One region of the Bacillus sp. ABA4_010 genome, then DNA from elsewhere that is predicted to be linked to it. Evidence: riboswitches for the same ligand, from Rfam matches in the RefSeq annotation. Region 1 holds a riboswitch; each other region holds the start of a gene.

The links. A riboswitch is a leader RNA that binds a small molecule or an ion and turns the genes downstream of it on or off. The one in region 1 is predicted to bind cyclic di-GMP.
Region 2: another riboswitch for cyclic di-GMP. It lies ahead of ACXAEO_RS05810 (helix-turn-helix domain-containing protein); the one in region 1 lies ahead of ACXAEO_RS07275 (protoglobin domain-containing protein).
Region 3: another riboswitch for cyclic di-GMP. It lies ahead of ACXAEO_RS09100 (response regulator); the one in region 1 lies ahead of ACXAEO_RS07275 (protoglobin domain-containing protein).

What each region holds. Positions count from the first base shown of each region.
Region 1 is NZ_JBSWUN010000003.1:1,233,269-1,240,694, reverse strand. It holds gene ACXAEO_RS07295 (ABC transporter ATP-binding protein) at 1-521, opposite strand, end outside; gene ACXAEO_RS07290 (YitT family protein) at 1,104-1,727, shown strand; gene ACXAEO_RS07285 (hypothetical protein) at 2,151-2,741, shown strand; gene ACXAEO_RS07280 (methyl-accepting chemotaxis protein) at 2,782-3,270, opposite strand; partial or broken gene ACXAEO_RS07275 (protoglobin domain-containing protein) at 3,547-4,008, opposite strand; cyclic di-GMP riboswitch class II at 4,102-4,185, opposite strand; gene ACXAEO_RS07270 (M14 family zinc carboxypeptidase) at 4,910-5,977, opposite strand; gene ACXAEO_RS07265 (hypothetical protein) at 6,270-6,416, opposite strand; gene ACXAEO_RS07260 (hypothetical protein) at 6,453-6,620, opposite strand; gene ACXAEO_RS07255 (IclR family transcriptional regulator) at 6,961-7,426, shown strand, end outside.
Region 2 is NZ_JBSWUN010000003.1:931,894-939,319, forward strand. It holds gene ACXAEO_RS05785 (hypothetical protein) at 935-1,159, shown strand; gene ACXAEO_RS05790 (hypothetical protein) at 1,285-2,001, opposite strand; gene ACXAEO_RS05795 (hypothetical protein) at 2,476-2,727, opposite strand; gene ACXAEO_RS05800 (hypothetical protein) at 2,902-3,198, opposite strand; gene ACXAEO_RS05805 (YjfB family protein) at 3,316-3,504, opposite strand; cyclic di-GMP riboswitch class I at 3,683-3,766, shown strand; gene ACXAEO_RS05810 (helix-turn-helix domain-containing protein) at 3,879-4,103, shown strand; gene ACXAEO_RS05815 (PilZ domain-containing protein) at 4,107-4,442, opposite strand; gene ACXAEO_RS05820 (YebC/PmpR family DNA-binding transcriptional regulator) at 4,795-5,514, shown strand; gene ACXAEO_RS05825 (YitT family protein) at 5,686-6,525, shown strand; gene lexA (transcriptional repressor LexA) at 6,751-7,374, opposite strand.
Region 3 is NZ_JBSWUN010000003.1:1,598,055-1,605,480, reverse strand. It holds gene ACXAEO_RS09110 (hypothetical protein) at 1-372, opposite strand, end outside; gene ACXAEO_RS09105 (YcdB/YcdC domain-containing protein) at 465-2,678, opposite strand; gene ACXAEO_RS09100 (response regulator) at 3,038-3,412, opposite strand; cyclic di-GMP riboswitch class I at 3,503-3,591, opposite strand; gene ACXAEO_RS09095 (hypothetical protein) at 3,841-3,996, opposite strand; gene ACXAEO_RS09090 (permease) at 4,012-4,896, opposite strand; gene ACXAEO_RS09085 (ArsR/SmtB family transcription factor) at 4,957-5,280, opposite strand; gene ACXAEO_RS09080 (hypothetical protein) at 5,643-5,786, opposite strand; gene ACXAEO_RS09075 (DUF4083 family protein) at 5,817-6,143, opposite strand; gene ACXAEO_RS09070 (GerAB/ArcD/ProY family transporter) at 6,248-7,336, opposite strand; gene ACXAEO_RS09065 (hypothetical protein) at 7,375-7,426, opposite strand, start outside.

The DNA of each region.
Region 1 (7,426 bases):
TGCAGTACCATTCTCGTCTGTTCATCAAGCGCAGAAAACGGTTCATCCATCAATAAAATATCCGGTTCCATCACGAGCGCTCGGGCGATTGATACCCTTTGCTTCATTCCGCCTGAAAGCTGATGCGGATATGCGTCTACATACTTGCTAAGATGAACCATTTTTAAGACATCGAGTGCTTTTGCTTTCGCTTCTTCTTTCGGCATCTTTTTCAATAAAAGTCCATACGTTACGTTTTCCAGTACTGTTAACCATGGAAACAAACCTGCTTCCTGAAACACGACGACCCGTTCTGGACCCGGCTTTGTCACCTTTTGACCAGCGACTCGTATTTCGCCTTGATCTGCTTTATCAAGTCCTGCAATTAAGTATAAGAGGGTCGATTTCCCACAGCCTGATGGGCCAACAATGGAGACGAAGCTGCCCTTTTCTACTGACAGGCTTATATGATCGAGTACCTTGACGCTCTCTTTTCGCTCATTGACAAAGCTCTTTTCAATGCCATCTATCGTTAAATACATGAATTCACCCCGCCATAATTCCGATTGGATTAATATACTTTATTCTTATTTACTAATAATGATTAATCCTACTGTTTTTGTCAACTATAAAAAAATAAAAATTCTAACTTTTTAAACAAAAATTTTTCAAGCTATGATCGAGACTGTCTTTGCGATGCGTTTTCTTCTTTTTTATGTTGGCAAATTTGAATACATGTATCGCTAACAATGGGCATGAAAAAAGAATTCATTCGAAAAGAAAACATATTCTTTCCTCTATTTCATGCTCATATGGTAAAATAGATATATATATTTCCTTGAAAGGATTTTGATACCATGCTTGCTCAAAGGAGCATCTGGCACAGGCAAGATTCATCGTATACGTAGCGTTTTTGTTGCTCATTCGACTGTAGTCAACAAAAACGAAAGTGGGCGACATTATGTTGGAACAACGACCTCGTTATTCCTTTTGCTATATATAGGGTGGTAGTTAGTTGATGAAACTAACTGCACATAAAAGGGCTTTCGCTCTTTGCTGTATATGGCGTAGTTAGTTTCCAAACGGAAAAGATCAAAAAAACTAACTACGAAAGAGGAATAACTATGACATGGATTCGTTGGCGAGAAACAGGTATCATTATTTTAGGTTCATTTATATTGGCGGCAGCCTTTTATCACATACATGTGCAAAACCATTTGGCTGAAGGGGGCTTTATCGGCATTGCTTTATTAGTGAAGCAACTCTTTAACATTTCCCCGTCTATCACGATGCTGCTGCTCGATATTCCGTTAATTTTACTCGGTTTTAAATTACTTGGAAAACGGCTTGTCATAAAAACGATCATTGGCGCAACTTCTTTCTCTGTTTTCTACGCATTAATGGAGCGTTATTCTCCGTTTGAAGTGAACTTGTCACAAAACTTGTTCATCGCAGCGGTCATTGGCGGTATTCTTGTAGGATTCGGTCTCGGATTGATTTTACGCCACGGCGGTGCCACGGGTGGAGATGACATTTTGTCTATCCTTATTAGTAAACTATCCCGTCTTTCAATTGGAAAAGTATATTTCCTATTTGATGGTATCGTTGTATCGATTTCACTTATTTACTTGAACTGGCATCAAGTTGCTTATACTGTTCTATCGATTGCAATCTGTGCCTATATAACAGATTTAATCATGACCTACCAAAAGAAAGATTCTGCTGAAAATGCAAACGCATATATATAAGAAAAAGTCCGCCATTTCGGTGGACTTTTTCTATTGGCGCTTTTCTTTTTGCAGTGCGGCGATGGCAAACAATAACAAATACCTCTCCTTCGGTGTTAATCTCAGCCATGCTTTCACTTTGTATAGCATAATAGCCCTCCCCTCCTTCTTAACTGCCTACATCCACCTCGTGAAACGATAAGAGTGGATGAACTATTGCGTTCTATCCATTTTTTTCCCGGTGCATACATCCCTAAACTTTTCTAAAAACATAATCGTTCGGCAAATTCCTCAGAAAACCGTTGATATGACTTTGTTTTCAAGAAAAGAACGACGGATTTTCTCGCATCATGTATAATATTAGAAGAAAATGAAGAAAAAGGTGTCTCATGTGGCTCATTCATCACTAGCATGCTGACACAAAAGTATGGAGGAGGGATTTCGTTGATTTGGCTATACATTGCGTTATTTATTACCGCTCTTATTATGGGCATACTGAACGTTTCTCAATCGATCATCATTGTTACTTTTATTGGATTTCTCATTCTTTCATTATGGCTTTCATTTTATCCAATTTTATTTGAAAAAGATGAAAAGAACATTATGAAATTTCTCGGCAAGTCGAAACAGGCACATTATCAATTTCTTTATCATTTTTTCAATGATGACATCCAAAAAGCGGAAGCGTCTCTTCAACGCATCCGTACTAAGCGTATGCAGCAAGCAGCCCAACTTCTCCTTTTCACCAAGAAAAAGCAATATGCAGAAGTAAAAGCGCTGCTTCTAGAAATGAAAGATGAAGATGTGAAATGGTATTACAGCGCGGTCGTTGCCTATGAAGAACAGGACAACTCTAGTTATGAGAAATATAAGGGGAAAATACGAGATCAAGATTATGTCACTTGGCTTGAGGTTACAGAACACGTTCAACAAGGCCACAAAACTGAGGCACTTGCGATGCTGGACGAACAACTTGGAAAACTAAAAGGTTTAAAACGGTTGTCTGCTGTTTATTATCGGAAGGAGATTGCCTAAAATGAAAAGAGAGGCTGCTCTTAGTCAACCTCTCTTTTTCTTATGCTAGTTCTGCTGTTTCAGTTAGGCGTTCAGCAGATTCTGTGACACCGGCAGTCGTATGGCCAATTTCCTTAATAGCCGCTACCAATTCGTCCATTTGATTTTTGACAAGGTTCATTTTTTGAACATTTTGATGAATGGATTGCGAAATGTGCTGGAACGACTCGCTTGTATAAATAGATGTTTCGTTCCCCATTCGAACAGTCTCATTAACCGTTATTAACGTTTCTCTTACATGCTCGGTATATGTATTGGATGCTTGTACAAGCTCTTGTATTTTTCCGACCGATTGTTTCGTTTCTTCCGCTAGTTTCCTTACTTCACTTGAGACGACGGCAAAGCCTTTTCCGTGCTCGCCAGCTCTTGCTGCTTCAATTGCTGAATTCAGTGCAAGTAAATTCGTCTGATCAGCGATACCTTGCACTATTTTCACGACAGATGTAATATGTGAGGAAGATTCGGATAGTTTTTTCACAGAAGCATTCATCTTTTCTATGCTATTGCTAATGATTTTTATATTTTGGACAAGTTCCTCGATTTTACTTTGTCCTCCCTTGACAAAAGTTTGCGCTCGCGTTGAATCTTCATTACTTTCAATAACCATTTGATTGACCGCATCACTGTTACCAATCAATGTTTCGACCGCTGCTTTTGACTGTTCTGCAAGAGACGTTAATTCAAGACTTGTATCTACGATTTTTCTTTTTATTTCTTGTTTGGCTGCCTCATATTGTTCATCACGCCTCTTTACATTTTCCCGTTCATATGCCTCGAGAACAATTTGTTGTTCTAAGTTTAATATTTTCGTGACAGCTGTTGTGAATCGAGCTGCTTCTTCTTTAGTATTAACTTCTCTAGCAATGATATGAATTAAAGAGTGCTGAACATTTTGAAAAGCGCCCATATACCAGGCCGGCTTTAGACCGATACGGTAATGAACTTGGGCAATTTTAAGGCGTTTAATTAAAAACTCTTCGTCAATCTCACCACCGAATAACTCTACTAAATGAACTTTTAACGTCTCTCTCAGCCGATCAATAGTAGAATGCTGGCCAATAATGTCTTTTAACTCACGTATTTCGGTAATCGTTTGATAAAAATCATCGACAAGGACGTGAATATGCTCCTTTACAACCGGTTGCATACATTTGGCCATTTGTAAATCCGCCTTACTCAATCGAATCATGTTTATTTTTTCGACTATTCCTTCATCTTGGATGTTCATCACCACATCCAATTGTTTCGCTTTTTGTTCCCATGTTTGTGGTTCTTTTTTTATAAGTCCAAACATCGCCATAAAATAAATCCTCCCACAATTTAGTTTTATGGTCGGTTGCGCTTCCAGCTCTTAACCACCCAAGCGCCCATATACAGGTGATTCCTCTTCGCTCCCATAGGTATAATTTCTCACAAAAAGATGTTTTTAGAACTAACTACTATTATTTTATAGTATATTATTACTATTCGGGAGTCTTTTTATAAAAATAATATAGCAAAACAAACCGCCGTTTTATGACCAGAAGGGAAAAACACCCCCTATCATGATTAATACAATGGCTAACAAACCTATCGACAAGATAATGTATAGCATTCCTACAATCAAATTTTCGGTCATGTTTTCCCCTCCATCAATGTTTTGGGCGGTCGACTCCTTTTAAATGATATGTATGGGAAACGACAAGAAGCGGCCTTGTCTATTCCAAGAGGAAGTACAAAGCCGCTTACATTATTTCTTCATTCATGATAAATGCTAACCCTTTCCGTACATCTATATTATAAGGAGGAACTCCCCATGGCAAGAGAGTATTTTAATGATGGCATTTCGGATACCCAGCAACTCATTCAGTTGCCTTCGCCTCACTCAAATCATTGGCATCACACCTTCCCTTTGTCCTTTTGTTGCTTTTGTTAGAGCTTCTCCACATCTCCCCTTTCGTCGTATAATTGGTGAGATTGTTGGTGGTGTATGTATGGTGTATCTTTATCATACAAGAAATCTGGGCACTTGTAAATACTAAATATTATAAATTTTCTGATTTTTAAAGAGGTGTATTAAAAAATTCTATTCTTCCTTATTTTATTAAAAAGAAGACCCGCAATGTGTACAAGTCTTCTTTTTAGTAAAATTATTCGTTATCGTCTTCTTCCCCTGTTCTTGTTGTTTGGAAAGGAAGCGTGTCCCAAAAGCTAGTGTCCGCGGATTCAATGGATCCATCCGCAATGGCTCTTACCGTTGCATCCAAGGTCGTAATGGTTTGCTTAATTAAATACCCGTTGCTTTTTTGCCCTAGTGCGTACGACTCAATATAGTGATCGGACATCCCACGCATTTCAAATAGAAGCGTAGAAATGTCATAACGAACGGCGATCCCGTTTCGTCCGATATTTTTACTAGAGCCACCATTGTATTTCCCTAAATGTCCCCAGCCTGTCTTTTCAAGCGCACCATATACAACAGCCCCGAGTTTTTTGGAGTCTTCTACTACTTCTTGTTTCACTTCACCACTTGTCGGGTAAAGGATGGAGCCAGACACAAGCTCACCTTCTGTTTCACTCATCGCCCCTTGATGATGTAAATCAATCATATAATCAATGTCATATTTGGCCAACACATTTTCGTGCAATGCTTTCGCTTCTGGTTCCATATCGCTAACAGACTTATCATGTTCCCGGTTTAAGTCTACCTCGTTTGCATTGTATCGTGTTAAATGACGATCGCCGTCTGCTAAGTAGTCATCAAGTGAAAAATCAACATCCCCCATTGCACCGTCCGCATTCAGCATCGGAATGACGAGTACGTTAACATTTTCTAAAACGCCTTTCGTTTTGTTCGTTCCTAAATGTTTAATGAATTCTAGTGCTCCTTCGGTCGTAAGCTGTTCGTTTCCGTGTTGCTGCGTTAAAAACAAAATTGTTGGATTAGTAGGATCCGATATGTATTTCGCCATGTAAATATCTCGCCCTTTTACCGTTTGTCCAATGACTTCAAGTTCCAGTGCGCTCTGTTTTGCATCTTGCTTTTGAAGATAATCAACCATGCTTTCATACGTATGCAATATTGACGTTTGAATGGAACCATGTCCAGGATTCGGCCCATTTCCCACTGCTCCTACTGGAACTGCAACTGCGGTCACTGCTCCAAATGCCATTAAACTAGATAACGAAACAGATAATACTTTGTTTTTCAAACTCATTAACGTTTCCCCCACCCTATTGTTGAATGTCATACTTCTCTATTATCCTGTTTTCTATTAATCGTGTTAATAGTGTATCTCGCCTATTCCCTCGACATATTTCGAGTAGCGAAAGATATGTCCATTGATACATATGTACAGTCTAAGTTGGAAAAAGCCGCGGCATGAGTTCAAACAATAAACGTGGCGAATTGACCTACAACTATCTTCTATTCGTCAGCTATTTCAGAAAAAAATGAAAAAACATAAAAAGAAGCGGAGCAAAATCATTCCTTTTTCTCCACTTCCTTTATCATAATCTTACATGAGACAAATCTACTTGACGTTCTTTCTGTTCTTCTCTTTTTTTATCGTGTCGTGCTAAAGCCTTTCTTTGTTCATCTATTAAATAAGCCGCGCGAATTTTAATCTCTCTTTCTTTTTTGCTCTTTTTCTTCAACTGAATCCCCTTCTCCATTCCACCATCCAATTGTTTTTATTTCACCATGGTCCATATAAATAACACCGTTTTTATCATCAAATCCATAAGAGGCAAAAATACAATTAAAGCGGTAACAAAAAGAACGAACATTATTTTGCGTTGTTTCGCTGTAAACTCGTCTAGAAATAACTCCTTTAGCTCATTAATTACATCAAGACCCATCCCTATGTCCTCCTCTAAAAGAATCATCCATTAGATAATTGTGTATAAAAAAGTTATTTGAGACTATTGATTTTCATTATGTATATATCAATTATAGTACTAATTGCTTATCAGTCAATAAAATGGCGTCATTTTTTGTCGGAATAACTCGAATATAGTCAACTTTCCAATAAAAAAACTTCTATTAGGGGGCGGTTTTCTTGCCCGATAATGCGGAATAAAACTGAAAATTTTTATCTCCCCCTCTACAACCTGTTTCACATATAGAAACAATTCTTCATTATTTGAAATTCTTTCTTCCACCAACTATGATTCAAAGTGTGCAAAGGAGGCACGGCTCATGAGTCAATATGAAATGTCAACGTTGAAAAAAGGTTTGCAAATCCTTGATCTCCTTCAAGAAAAAGGAGAAATGTCTCTGACGCAAGTGATGGAACATTTTCATTGGAATAAAACGAGTACTTTTCGGCTGTTATTTACATTAGAAACGATGGATTATATTCAAAAAACACAAAATGGCTTTCGTTTAGCGAATAAACTCTCAGGTCCGAGGCAGCCTCATAATCCAAAAGTGGATTGGGTCTCCGTTCCTTCACTTTATACGCTCAGCCAAGAGCTAGGTGAAACGCTCTACATTGGCCTTATCGATGGAACAGATGTGGTGACGACGCAAATTGTAGACGGTACACACTCGATGCGCATTCATTCACAAATTGGTGATCGTGACCCGGCCCATGGAAGTGCCTTAGGAAAAGCGATTCTTGCATTTATGGAGTCAGATCTACAACAGCGTTTTTTACAGCACT
Region 2 (7,426 bases), 300 kb from region 1:
TTTGAAAAACAGGTTATAGAATCATATCTTGATGAAGTATGAAGTAAAGTATGATAATAAAAAGGTGTTTTTTTAAACAATACTAAAGAAGTCTTTAGTAGATATTCTAAAAATTGAAATCAACCTAGTTAAATTACCATGATGTGTATCTTTAAACCATGAACAAAAGCAAAATAATAATGGAAGATGCACCACTACATCTCATATTAATTTTGTGGTTTTCCTACCGTCAGCACTCCACACATATTGAGTGTGTTTGATGAAGATAAAAAGGTGAATCAAATTCTTTTTGACAGGTCTCTTTTATTAACTATATATAATGTATATTGTAAGCTAAGATGCATAAAATCAGTAAGTTAACTTATCGCATAATGTTATGATTAGTAATGATACATATTGAAAAGCATCTCTTAATTTTAGGTATATGATGGGTAATTTAGTGTGCAAGATTCATATTCTGATTTTTAAATCTGATTCACTAAATCTTAGAGACGGGAACACCCCACAAACACCCCAATAAATTTTATTTTGTATTAATCAGTTTGACAGATGGAATTTAAGAATGTTGACATAGCGGTAAATATGCTGCTCTTTGATAACACTTTACTTCTTGAAACCTGTTCCGCACACAAGTTCACCCTTGGGAGCGCGAGCAATACATGTCAATGTATTAATAGCCAAACCCCTTGACACCATTGGTGTTGAGGGGGTTTCTTTATTTTGGTCATGTTGTTGATATTTTGATTGAATGAAAGAATGACTAAAATTTAACCAAAAAATAGTTCATTTCCTAATAAAGTAGTATGAAAGATGATCCTTTTACTAGTTTTATAAATTGTACGCAGTCAGGAAACAGATTACCTCCAAATAATGGTCTTTATAATGAACTGTTTCTTAAAATCATCCATAAAAATTGACAAAACAGGTGAGTTTGATGCACAAAAATGTTCAAATAAGTCATGGGAAATATGGAAAACAGTATGATCTTAAAACAGAATGTACGATTAGATATAGCGAAGATAACGATTCAATTAGGATATTTTTTAAAGACTCAATTAAACCAATATATATTCCCAAGTCTGCAGAAGCTATGTATAATTCACTGAAAAAGCATTTTGTGGAAGACGGGGAAGTAGTAGAAGAGAAAAAACAAGTTTAATGAGTTACTTTTTGAGTTGTATTATTAAAGGGAATTTTTAAGCCTGATTATGATTGAACATGCAACCATAATCAGGCTTTTTTTACATAGAAAATAAGAAAACGCCTATATCATAAACAAGCTCATTAATCCAATTGAAAATTTAATTGAAATTCCTTCTTATAAGATGTATTCCATAGTTCTCCGAATAAAGAAATTGCGTTAATATCATCTTCACTGCGTGGTAAACCTTCTAATGTTAAGTTTCCAGTCACACTTTGCCCTGGGGATAAATCGGATATGTTATCTAGCGTTCGATCGCGATTAACGAAGGATAACGTTTTGTCGTTAGCAGTAACTATCCATGTTGCGGTTGGGAAGGCACCTTTGGCTAATTGAAGTGAATTGTTTGTAATGGTCACATTGAACGCTGTTTTGATGATGGAGGCACTATAGGAGTTAATCGTTAAGGAAATGCCATTAGAGAAATTGATTTTGTAAGGTAAATGATCTTTCGTAATCAAATCTGTTGCAGGAGATTGAATGGGAACAGATGATGACGGTGGAAAAAGGATATCAGCAGACATGGTTCTTGGGTTATAGGTGACGGCAGCACCAAGCATTTCAGAAACCTCACGGAGGCTCACAAAGGTTTTTTCCTCTTCGCTATACCAAGTATTAGCGGAGGTTGGTTTACCGTTTACGGTAACGCCGATCCGATTTTTATGAATGGTTTCCTCCTCAACTGTCGCAATTGTATCACGGGGTGTTTTATATTGGTCAATGATAGTGCCAGCATATACTCCGGTAGAGAATAATGTTAAACCTAATGAACCGATGAAAATTTTTGTCATTCGTTTCAAGAGATACTCCCTCCTATCCAAAACGTCGTACAGTCAGTATTTTTTTGTTATGAACCGTTCTTTCTTATTTTTATCTTATTCATTCTGGACGTTCATTTGACCTAGATATTTTAATTGTAAAAAAAGGGACCTTCTATCTGTTAAAAACGTACATGTGTTTAATTAGTGTGACACGGTTCGAGCCAGAGTCTAGCTAAACCATATTATAAGAAAAAGAACGCCAGAGAAGAAGGGAACAGAAGTAAACCTAAGATGAGAAAAACGTTGTGCAGGTCGCGATGGGTGTTGTTGCTTTTTTTGATGGAGGAGCCGACGATTAAAATGAGAGAGAAAACGGTAGACAATAGGTGAAGACTGGCGATCATATATTCACTCCTTAACAAGTAATATATTGACACCTAAATATTAACATTTTTTATGGCGGAGTAACATTAAAATTTTGTAAAAAGGCTACGTTTACTAGCAAAGTAAACGTTATTCTTCTTTTTTGAGGATAAATTGTATATTCCCATCCCATTCTTCTAAAATATAAGTAGCGATTTTAGTGTGAGAGTGAAATTGATTGTTAACGGCTATGTTAACGCCCATAACTTTCAGACCTAATAGAAAGGCTGCCAAATGATAAGCAGAGGTTGAATTCATCCGGCTTTTATGAACTTTTTGGAAGTTTAATAATTGTGATTGGATTGCATGTGATTTGTCGTTTGGCATTTCAATTCGTAACATTTAGCATTCCTCCTATAAGTATTAATCATATAGGAGAAATGGTGTGGAATATGTCGAAAGGTGACTTTTGTATCAGTGGTAATAAAATACATTTACCCTAAGGAACTAAGCAGGTAAACGGATGGTTACAAGAGTGGGTCTACCATCATTTATATTAGATGATAAAAACAACTGTTATGATTTAGCTTCTTTTGGCCAAAAACGCCCTTGGAGAAGAGAGTTGATAAACGAATACTCATCTAAAATAATATTAAAATCAGGAGCTTTAATGCAAAATTTATGGCCTTTAGGCTGGTAAGTTACTTGATGAGAAGAGACCAACTCATATAGTAGAAACTCGTTTTCCGAGTGTGCTCCTTCCTTTTTCAATCGCTGAAGAATAATTAGAATTTCTCCCCAAAATGGGAGGTAAGGCTTGTCTTTGTATAAGGACAAGGTTGTTTGTAAATCGTTAATAATATCTGTTGTCATGTTGCATCACCATTCATACACTTTCTGATTGTTAATGTTTAAGTTGGGTCACTGTACAAAAGAAAAGAGACATTCACATGGCATACAGCCTTCGAATGTCTCTCCCATTCATTGTCATTAGCCTTTCAAGTCAATGGAATGACCAAGAGTAGGATGTGGAGCTTGGGGAGTGGTGCTTTTTATCATATCAATCATTTGTTCACTATTTTGTTTGGCTGTATCCATCGCGTTTGTCATTAAAGACATATTCACATCTTGACGAAGTGTTGTATTGGCAAGTGCACTAGATAAAGCGGCGATATCCATGAGTATTACCTCCCTTTTTACTGTTATTATCGGTTTTATTTTAACAAAATTAAAGAGATTTAGAGGAGAAAATAATTAAAATAATATTCTGCTTTTTTTGTGTTTTTTATTTTAAAAGATGTTGCTTCATTGTGACTTTATGTTAGAATATTTTTGCGCTTAATTTTTATACAACCTAATCCGATAATAGCAAACCTATTGAAAGGTAGGGACGCAAAGCCACGGGTCTAAAGCATTTTGCAATGATAGCCGGGCTGCCGAAGAAGATGGAATGATGACGTCCACCTTTCCCAAGGGGACTTTTTTATTTGACGGACATGAAAAAGTCGACACGCTTTCTTCGGATCATAAGTATTTGAAGAGGAGAGAAGTTTATGAATTTTTTTGAACACCGCAAATTGATTGGAAAAAATCTACAATGTTACATGATGATGCACAAATATACTAAATCGTCATTTTCTAAATTAGTTGGTATATCACGACCTACTTTATATCGAATTTTAAGGGGAGAAAGTCCTGACCCAAAAAGATATAAAGAACAAATTGAGATTATTACGGATGTTCTTAATCTTCCACAAGATTATTTTTTAGAAAGGTAATGGCTATCTCGTCAACATGGCTACCGATTTCATGTACCCGATATTAGTAGAAGCAATTTCAAAACCGTAAATATAGCTCGTCGTCGTTTTTTGCTTCCATACAATGGTCCCAAGTAAATGAACGTCTCGGCCAAGTAAAGAGAATTCCAACGATAAGACAAGGTCATTTGTAACGGGAAAATTAAGGTCGGATGTGAAGCGTAATCCCGTCATGCTCATGTTTTCTACTTTGAGTAATGTCGTATGACTTAAGCTATATTTGTTTTTATATTTTTGAATTTTTCCTTTTACCATAAGAGGGGACGTTAAGTCGATTCTCTTATATTTACGCTTTTTCATAAAACACACCTGCCTGCAATCAATACTTTTTCACTATATTTATCGTCACGTATATGTATATTTTCACTTTAATGACCAGATTTATTTATGCAGGCAATAATTTAGAATATTTGTTCAAATATTGAACGGTTCAACAGATAATGTTCTTCTTTTACTAATCCATTTTTTTGTCATTAAACGTGTGACATAGTGTGTAATTGAGGTATAATACAATCTAGTGGATAAGCGGGACCTTTTCAATGGGCTAGCTTGGTAGAACTGTGTGGTCGGCAACTAGCAACCTTGAAGAAGTACCTTAACTTCCTCATTAATCATTTTATATAGATTTAAAAGTGAAAGAGAGTGAAACGTAATGGGACGTAAGTGGAACAATATTAAGGAAAAAAAAGCGTCAAAAGATGCGAATACAAGTCGTGTATATTCTAAATTCGCGCTTGAAATCTATGTGGCAGCGAAGCAAGGTGAACCAGATCCTGCATCAAACCAAACGTTAAAATTCGTGCTTGAACGTGCTAAAACATATAATGTCCCGAAAATGATCATTGACCGTGCAATTGAAAAAGCGAAAGGAAGTTCAGAAGAAAGCTATGACGAGCTTCGTTACGAAGGATTCGGTCCAAATGGTTCAATGGTTATTGTAGATGCTTTAACAAATAATGTGAACCGAACTGCATCAAATGTTCGCGCGGCTTTTGGAAAAAATGGCGGGAATATGGGTGTGAGCGGATCTGTATCGTATATGTTTGATGCAACAGCAGTTATCGGGCTTGAAGGCAAAACGGCTGATGAAGCGCTTGAAATCTTAATGGAAGCAGACGTAGATGCGCGCGACATTTTAGAAGAAGATGATGCGGTCATCATTTATGCAGAACCTGATCAATTTCATGCGGTTCAAGAGGCGTTCAAAGATGCCGGTATTACGGAATTTACTGTGGCTGAGCTAACAATGCTTGCTCAAAATGACATTACTCTTCCTGAAGATGCACAGGCGCAATTTGAAAAGTTAATCGATGCTTTGGAAGATTTAGAAGATGTGCAACGCGTGTACCATAATGTTGATTTAGGTGAATAATATACAGGACAATAAGAGCGACTTATCTTGTGAAATATGAAGTTAAGTCGATTTTATGAAAGGAACCGTCATGGTGATCCGGCAGCATCCGGTAATCGTGACGGTTCCTTTCTGTGCAAAGTACATGATGAAATATAAACCGAGAAATGTAGTAAAGGCAGGTTATGTAAAATGAAAAAAAGAGTAATGGACATTCTTTTTATTCTATTAGGTTCTTTTATTTTTGCGTTAGCTATTAATCTATTTGTCATTCCTAATGAGTTAGGAGAGGGAGGCGTTACTGGGATTACCATTATTTTGTATTATCTTTTCCAATGGTCTCCTGGGCTTGTCAGTTTTATTTTAAATGCGATTTTACTTGTCGCCGGTTATCGGTATTTAAGTAAAACCACCACTATTTACACAATCGTTGCGGTCATCTTTCATTCTCTTTTCCTTCACTTCACGAAAAACTGGAGTATTGCGTCAGATGAACTGATGGTGAATGCGGTATTTGGTGGTGTATTTGCCGGAGTGGGAATTGGCTTAATTATTCGCGTCGGAGGTACGACAGCGGGAACGACTATTCTTGCGAGAATTACGAATAAATACCTCGGCTGGAGCATTAGTTACGGTCTACTCTTTTTTGACTTAATTGTTGCTTTTTCATCGTATTTTATTATCGGGGCAGAAGGGTTAATGCTTACGGTTATTATGCTCTATATTGGAACGAAGGTGATGGAATTTATCATTGAGGGGCTCAATCCAAAAAAAGCAGTGACCATCATCTCGCAAAAACCAGACGAAATTGCGATGCAAGTTAACGTGTTAATGGATAGAGGTGTGACGGTTTTCGCAGGACACGGGTACTATACAAAAGCGTCAAAAGACATCTTGTACATTGTAATTAGCAAGCAAGAGGTCGTTAAATTAAAGAAAATCGTAAAGGCGACGGATAAAAATGCCTTCATTGCTATTCATGACGTACGTGACGTATTTGGAGAGGGCTTTTTAGACATTTCAAAAGCCTAAATATATAAATCAATCGAGTAAATGATTATTGAGGAAAGTCTAAAAAACTCTTGTGAACACCCTTCCATTTAATAAAGCGATGTCCAATTATTAAGTGAAATGTATATAGCTATGGCTATTATCACTCATTCTATCAATATAGAAAACTAACAGTAAAAAGAGGAACGGGGAAAGATTCAAATTTCCCTGTTCCTCTTTTTGATGAGTAAAATTATAACGTCTCTATTAGTGGATAGAGCGATAAACACCGATTACTTTTCCTAAAATCGAAACATTTTGTAAAATAATCGGTTCCAGCGTTGAATTCTCAGGCTGAAGGCGGATATAATTTTGCTCTTTAAAGAAGCGTTTCACAGTCGCTTCGTCTTCTTCTGTCATAGCGACAACGATGTCACCGTTATTAGCAGTCTGCTGCTGACGGACAATGACATAGTCCCCATCTAAAATTCCTGCTTCTATCATGCTATCACCCATAATTTCAAGCATGAAAATATGATCTTCAGGCGCTGCATATTTATCAGGGAGCGGGAAATATTCCTCCACATTCTCAATAGCAGTGATAGGTTGGCCTGCGGTGACTTTGCCGATAATTGGCACGTTAATCACATTGGCTTTAGCAATATGGCTTGTTTCATCGTTGTCTAAAATTTCGATAGCACGCGGTTTGGTTGGATCTCGGCGAATTAATCCTTTGCTTTCCAAACGAGCGAGATGACCATGTACAGTAGAACTTGATGCCAACCCGACGGCTTCTCCAATTTCGCGTACAGAAGGCGGATAGCCTTTTGATTTTACTTCTTCTTTGATGAAATCCAAAATCTCTTGTTGTCGTTTTGATAATTTTGTCATTCTCTCACCTCAAATCAACGACTTTGTTACGTTCATTATAGCATGGATAGAG
Region 3 (7,426 bases), 360 kb from region 1:
GAGCGGCAACCATGTCGTAAAGAGATCTGTCCAATGAAACGGCGTTTTGTGGATGTAGACCGCTTTTACCCATTCTCCTTCTTTTGCTTCGACGGCAATGACCAAGTGGCTCTCTATACCTTTCAACTCATAATATTTCGTGCCTTTTTTATAAAAGTTGGAAGCGTCACCATAATAGTCACCTGTCTGATCGTCAGCAGTCCGTTCGACTTCGCCTATCACTTCGCCGAGGTCTGTTTCCTTCACCTGCTCCTCGGTCACTTTATATACATGCCCGTTCCAAGAAACAAACGGATAGGCCCAGCTTAGCGCCTCGGCACGCCCTCCCCCGATGCATACAAGCAATAAACAGAGCGATATAATCTTCTTCATGCCAATTCCTCCATCTGTTGATGCACAAAAAAGAATCGTCACCTCCTCCCATTTTCATGATAGAGATGACGCTCCTTCTTTGTTCAGGCTTTCTATTTCACTTCGCCTATTATTTTCGCAAGGCGAATATTGGACACCGCGATATCAGCTAATGTTACTTCATGCTTCGGTGCGAAAACACCGTCTTTCGCTTCAAGCAAGCCGAACTTTTCAGCAAGAGCTACATAGCCTTTATACGATGCGTCGACTTCGGCTGCATCTTTGAATGGCAATGTATAAATATCGCTATGCTTAGCAGCTAAATCTAAGCCGAGTGCACGAACATACCAATAAGCAAGCTCTTCATTGGTCATTTTTTCATCTACTAAAAACGTATCTTTCGTCGTATCAATAATATGTTGCTGGGCTGCCAATTCGACGACAGAATATAACGGATGGTCTTTCGAAATGTTCGTAAACGTCGCGTTCTCTCTATATTCGGCATGTTCAAGCTCGTAATAATTGGCGATGGATTTCATGAGTACCTCGAGCGCTTCCCCTTTCGTCAGCGGGGTATCGGCATTAAAGCTGTCTGGATCGTCGACTTCAATAATGCCCATTTGAATGAGGTAGTTCAATTCTTTTTCAGCTGTTGGATGGGAAATCTCTACTCCCACTCCGCCTTGTCTCAGATCGTCACTTTGTGTCTCCCACTCGCCGGTCACGGCATTGTAATAATGGAACTGGTGGTCAAGGTCACGGGAATAAACGAGAGAATACATGCTCTCTTCCTGATTTGGATTCATATAGACAAGGTTGACCTTTAACGCATCTAAATAATCTTGCATTGCTTGTTCCTTTGAAACAGCCGTTTCGACGTTCGGCCACTCTGTGACGTTCGGTGAATGAACGCTATATTGCGAGATAGACCCATCGTTTTTCACAAACACATTCACTGCATCCCCAATGACTGGAAGACCGTTTTTCACTCTCGGGAACGAGAAGTGGAAGCCATCTTCGCGCGTCTGCTTGTCTTCACTGCTGATTGGATACGAATATTCATGAACCACAGACGGTGAATACTTTTTCATAAACGCGACCGCTTTTTCCATTGCCACGCTAGCTGTGACCTTTTTATCCTCTTTTTTCACCGGCCCGAACACATCTTCGGAAATGTCATAGAAATTGATGACTTCCCCTGTATTTTTATCAATTTCGATGCTGGACCCATGGCCTGAGTTACGGCTATGATACATGTAGTGCACGGAATAAACCGTTTTGCCAAGCATGTCATCTTCTCGTTCCGACACTTCTTCAATTTGCAGTTTGATATCATCATTTCCTGGCTTTAACAGCTTTTCAGCAATGGCCTTCGCCTCTTTTTCTGTAATTGGCTTCGCCGTGTCTTTCACCGGTGAAGCGGCAACCATTTTCACACTGCCCTTTTGAGGAAGTTTGTTCGTAAATTCCCCGTCAATGAGCCATTTTCCATTTTTCGCATGGATCGTGTTAATTGGCTTGTCTACTCCATACACAAGTTTGACTTGTGGTTCATTGTTTCGGAAGCTGTAGTCAACAACATATTGCAATGTGACGTCAAACTGCTTTTTCATTTGTTCGAGAGCTGCATCCGCACTCAATAAATCACGTTTTTCTTCATACGTCATTTTCTTTTCCGACGGTTCCCCACCGTAAAATTCCACAATCTCGCCGTTCCCAAGGACGCTAATGCTAACACTTTGTCCCATCACAGGAAGATCATTATGTAGTTTTTCAAACATGAAATGGTAACGAACCGGCTCTGTTAAATTCATGGACCCTTGATGATAACGTCCATTGTCAGTCATGACTCGATACGAACGATCTGGCGCATGTGCTTTTATAAATGCTTCCGCCGTTTGAAGTGCCTCTTTTTCTGTTACTTTTGCTGGAAAAAGAGCGTCTTTCGTATCAGCTGGAGAGTAATAAAACGATTGAAGCTCTAAATCTTCCCCGATGAACTCAGCACCGCCGTATTCTGTTTTGCTTCCAGACTCTTTATGAAATGAAAGATGATAACGGACGACTCCTTCCTCATCTTCCATATAACGATGCCCTGTATCAAAATAGAAATCTTGACTCACTAAATGGTCAAACTTGCCTGGAAACCATTTTTTTAGCTTTTGGATTAGCATTTCTTTCGTAACTTCTGACTCTGTGCTTGCCACCATAAACATCGGCTTATCCTGTGCCTGCAAGTTCATCTCATTCGCCAACGCTTCCGTCGAAAAACCTCCGAATGCTAAAGCTGCAGATAACGATATAACACCTATTTTCTTACTCTTCACTTGATTTCCCCCTCTTTCTTTCTTTACACACTAAATGGTAACATATCCCATAATTAAAATACCATTTTTTTCTATAAATTTGAAAGAAAAATAGAACAAAAGGTCTCTTTATTCCGCTACATGCAACTATTAATCTAGGAATTTCGACATGATGATTGAATAAAAGATAAAAGCGTTCAAAACGAGAAATGAATATCCACTTCCTGTTTCGAACGCTTTTATCAAGTTGCTATTTATACACTATATATACTTAATAGAAAAACGTCACAAGAGGTTCTTTATCCCTCCTAAATGATCATTCAAAGGTTAGAAAATTCGGCATCACCACCCTTTGGTCATACCGAATTTTCTAAATCGATTTATATAGCAGCCGTTTCATATTTCAAAGGCTGCAAAACAAGCTCTAACATGTCAATATGAGGTTTGACTACAAAATCCGCGGCACCAAGTTCAATGGCATCCACAATAATTGACTGTTGGTAAAAAGCCGAATAAATAATGACATTAGCTAACGGATTCATCGTTTTAATTTCTTTTAGTACCATTAATCCGTCCACTTGCGGCAAAATAAGGTCGAGTATGACGAGATGTGGAGCAGATTGCTTATAGTATTCGATGGCTTCTTCTCCATTACTAGCTTCCAAAATTGTGTAGTATCCATTATTCCATAATATATCTTTTAATCTCTTTCTCACAGGTAAACAATAATCACAAATAAGTACTGATTTGTTCAAAACATACTACTTCCCTTTCTTCATAAATTAGGCAAATGAGAACGGAGTCATATTGTTCACGTAACAAAATGGCGAAAAAAATTCCTCCATTTCGGCAACCCGGCCACCATGGTAATCGACATTACTTTAGGTCCGTGGCTTTGCGTCTCCCACTTTCGTGAAATTTGCCCTAGTAGTATATTATCATAAAAATGTAAAAAGATGTCGAAAAATGTATACCAGAGGAAATATTGTCAGATTTAATCCATTTATGTATAGTTAAGCAATTAATCTAAGCATACGTAATAGACAATACTGTGTAAAGCCAATATGAGTATATAAGCAAAAAGAGCTCCTAGATGTCCCGAAAAAAGAAGGCTAGAAACAGTCGTCATTTTCTTCCCTTCTTTTTTCAGATTTGATTAGGCCGCTCTGTTCAACTGAAAAGATTATTCAGCTTTCTTCTCCTGTTCTGATTGTTCTTTCTCACCCTCACAACCACTCGCTTGCTCATCGGTTAATGCAACTTCTTCAAATACAACGTCGCAGCAATCTTTTTTAGGCTTTGAGAATAAATTTTTAATTGTACTCATTTTATTGATCATTGGTTTCACCTCCTTTTAAAGAACTGTTTGTACGATAAATCCAGTTGTCATCGCCACCATTAAAATGGACACTACAAATGCAGCCACTAACTTTGGTTTAAACAATTTGTTCAATAACACAACTTCAGGTATACTCGCTCCCGCTCCTCCTATCAGAAGGGCGATAATAGCTCCAATTCCCATCCCTTTACTGACTAATGCATCCGCTATCGGTAAAATGGCTTCAGCGCGAATATACATCGGGATACCAAGCACAGCCGCAATCGGAATCGTCCATAAATGGTCTCCTCCAGCGTATTGGACAATGACATCTTGCGGAACAAAATCATAAATAAACGCTCCGATGAAGACGCCAATTAGTAAGAAGGGCAACACAGGATAAAAGAATGACCATGCATCTTTAATGGCTACCTTCCATTTCGGTACGTTTACATGATGACTTTCGTTGTGCCCTTTTCTCACCCTTACATCTCTCACAGAGTTTTTAAATCCTAAAGCATCCCATACAACGCCAATCAACATTGAAAATAGTGCAATGATTACTATGTAATAAAGCATCAATTTCCACCCAAGCAACGTCCATAACAAAATGACAATAACAGGATTTAATAATGGAGAAGCAATTAAAAATGACATCGATGGTCCAAACGGCGCTTTCGATGATAATAGCCCTGCCAAAATCGGAATGGTCGAGCAAGAACAAAACGGGGTTAAAGCACCAAGTCCTGTCCCATAAAGATAACCGCTCCATCTATTAGGCCGCTCAAGAACCCGTTTAATTTTGTCCTCTGTTACCTTTTGCTGCAGTAAACTCACTAAAAAGCTAATCACTATAAACAGCGCCGTGAGTTCTAGAAATAGGATGAGAAATGTTTTGAAAAAATCTAAAAAAGTACTCATTGATTTCCTCTCCTTCTTTATATCAACTTTTTTTGATTTAATAGATAAAATTTTTTCCCCTCAATCTCTAGGGTAAAAAATACAGCACAACTCTGGTGAAAGCATTGCTTTTACCTCTGTATCGTTTAGCTCATAATAACTCCAGGTGCCAACCTTTTCTCGTTGAATCAATCCTGCATCTAAAAGGATTTTAAGATGATACGATAATTTCGACTGAGGTAATTCGGTAAGGTCGATTAAATCACAAACACACGTTTTTCCTCGCTGATTGAGTATATACAAAATCTTTAAGCGAAGTTGATCTGCTAATGCTTTAAACTTCATCTCATAAGCGTCAAATGAAATTGACTCCCCTTTATCTGGTGTAAAATAAACCGTCCTCATAAACGTCTCCTCTCTTACATCAATTTTTTTTGATTTAAAAATCACTACAACCCCACATTCGAGGTGCGGTTAATACATCAACTTTTTTTGATGTAAACTCATTATATTCCTCGTTATCTAAAACGTCAATCAATAAATCAACTTTTTTTGATTTATTGATTCTTCTATTTAAAGAACTGTTGAAAAAGGCCGTAACTAATCAACATGATGCCAATGACACATAAAAGATAGGTTACTCCCATCAATGGATAACCGAAAATCTCTAAAAATGGATGGCTTTCTTTAATGGCATTGATTGGCGTAATAATTTAAAATGAAAACACTCCTCTCGCCAGTTGCAAAAAGAGTTTATATTCATGAGGCTATTGAAAGAAAGCAGTCCAAATTACGGCGATGACGATAATGCCTACTACAATGGCGCCGCCGATAGTGGGACTGCCGTATAGGGAACGATTAGAAAGATCATCTGTTTCAATCGCACTTTTCTCCTCTTCTTTATCGCTCATCCTTTCCCCTCCTTAGCCAGACATCTATTCTTAGTTTTTCCTTTCGCTCTCTTGATTCTCCATAACTTTATCCAGTTTATCTTCAATCCTTTTTAAAGCTTCATTTCGATCAAATTGATTCTTTAATAGCCTTCTAACAAACAAAAACAACGACAGAAAAAACAAAAATATTAATGAAAGCATCATCAATTGAACGACTACATCACCAACATACATCATCATCACCTCATCTACTGACAGACAACACTCTGCTGTTATACAAATTTTACCACAACATACTTTCCAAGTTAAGCCATTTACGCATGCACTCAAAAATTCCCCGTTAAACACCCACAAAGAAAAAGCCGTCCAGAACACCGCTTATCTCCAGACCGCCTTTTATCAAGCTTACGTTCATTTCTCTCAGACTAAATTCCCCGTAAAACTTACCTTATTTCTTCTCGCATTACACCAACTTCTCTTTACACCGTAACCCTTCGCTTCCGCATCCAAGCGATAAACAGCAGCAGCAGCGGAATGATCGTTTGCATGAAAACGCCGTAAAAGGGAAAGACCACCACATCATAGCGCCCAGCTTCCATCGCGCTCGGAAACGACCAAAAACTGAACTCGACAATTAAAATGCCGATTGGCCACACCATAAGCCGGTAATCTGAAAGATTGAGCCATTGAGCGGTGCTTAAAACAGATGCATAATAAAAAACAGACAGTTTGACAAACACGCCTAATATCCAAGCAGCCATAATAAGAGATTCTAAATGTTCAAAGAAATCAGCGAGACTCACATAGCGCGTCACGTTCATGAGCGGATACACTTTTGTAGCTGTCGTTGTTCCGAGTACAAACAAAACGGCCATATTGATTATCATTAATGTCATCATAATAGCAAAAACCGTTTTATTCCCAGCCATTCTTCCTTTTTTTCTATTTGTGATAAAGGGAAGCAGAAACGTCATGAGAAAAATTTCGCTAAACCAACCGGAAGGCACGATGGCTCCTTTCAAAGAAGGACCAAGCCCATCCTCCATGATTGGCAATACATTGTTGACCTCAAAATCCGGCATCAGTAAGAAAATAATGATGATAACAGGAATGAGAAAAAACGGTAAAAGCAATTCAGCCATTCTTCCTAATACTTCTACCCCTCCGCGAACGACAAAGGAACAAAGAAAGATCATAGATCCCATAATGACACTAACGGGTGTATGAACTAAAAAGGAGTCCACTACAAATTCTCCGTAGCTTCTGAGAATTTGCCCTGTAACTGGAATAAGAAAAATTAAATATAAAAAACCGAGCACTTTTCCTGCAAATCGGCCGATAATATGCTCGCTGAACTCGATGATGGTCTTGTTCGGATAAAGCTTATGCAATTCATACACAATATACACCGTTATATAGCCGAAGACGGAAGCCCAAATCGGCGACAGCCATAAATCATTTTGCGCATATTTCGCTGTAATGCTCGGCACACCGAGAATGGCTGTAGCGACAATAGCAGGGTAAATCATCACAGCCATTTGAAGGGAAGAAATTTTGCCATTTTCCATCATCTTTCTCCTTTCCACAACTCTGATAGAAGACGATATCATTTTTCCATAAACTGCCCAAATGGCTTGAAAATCGCTTCAATTAAGGTC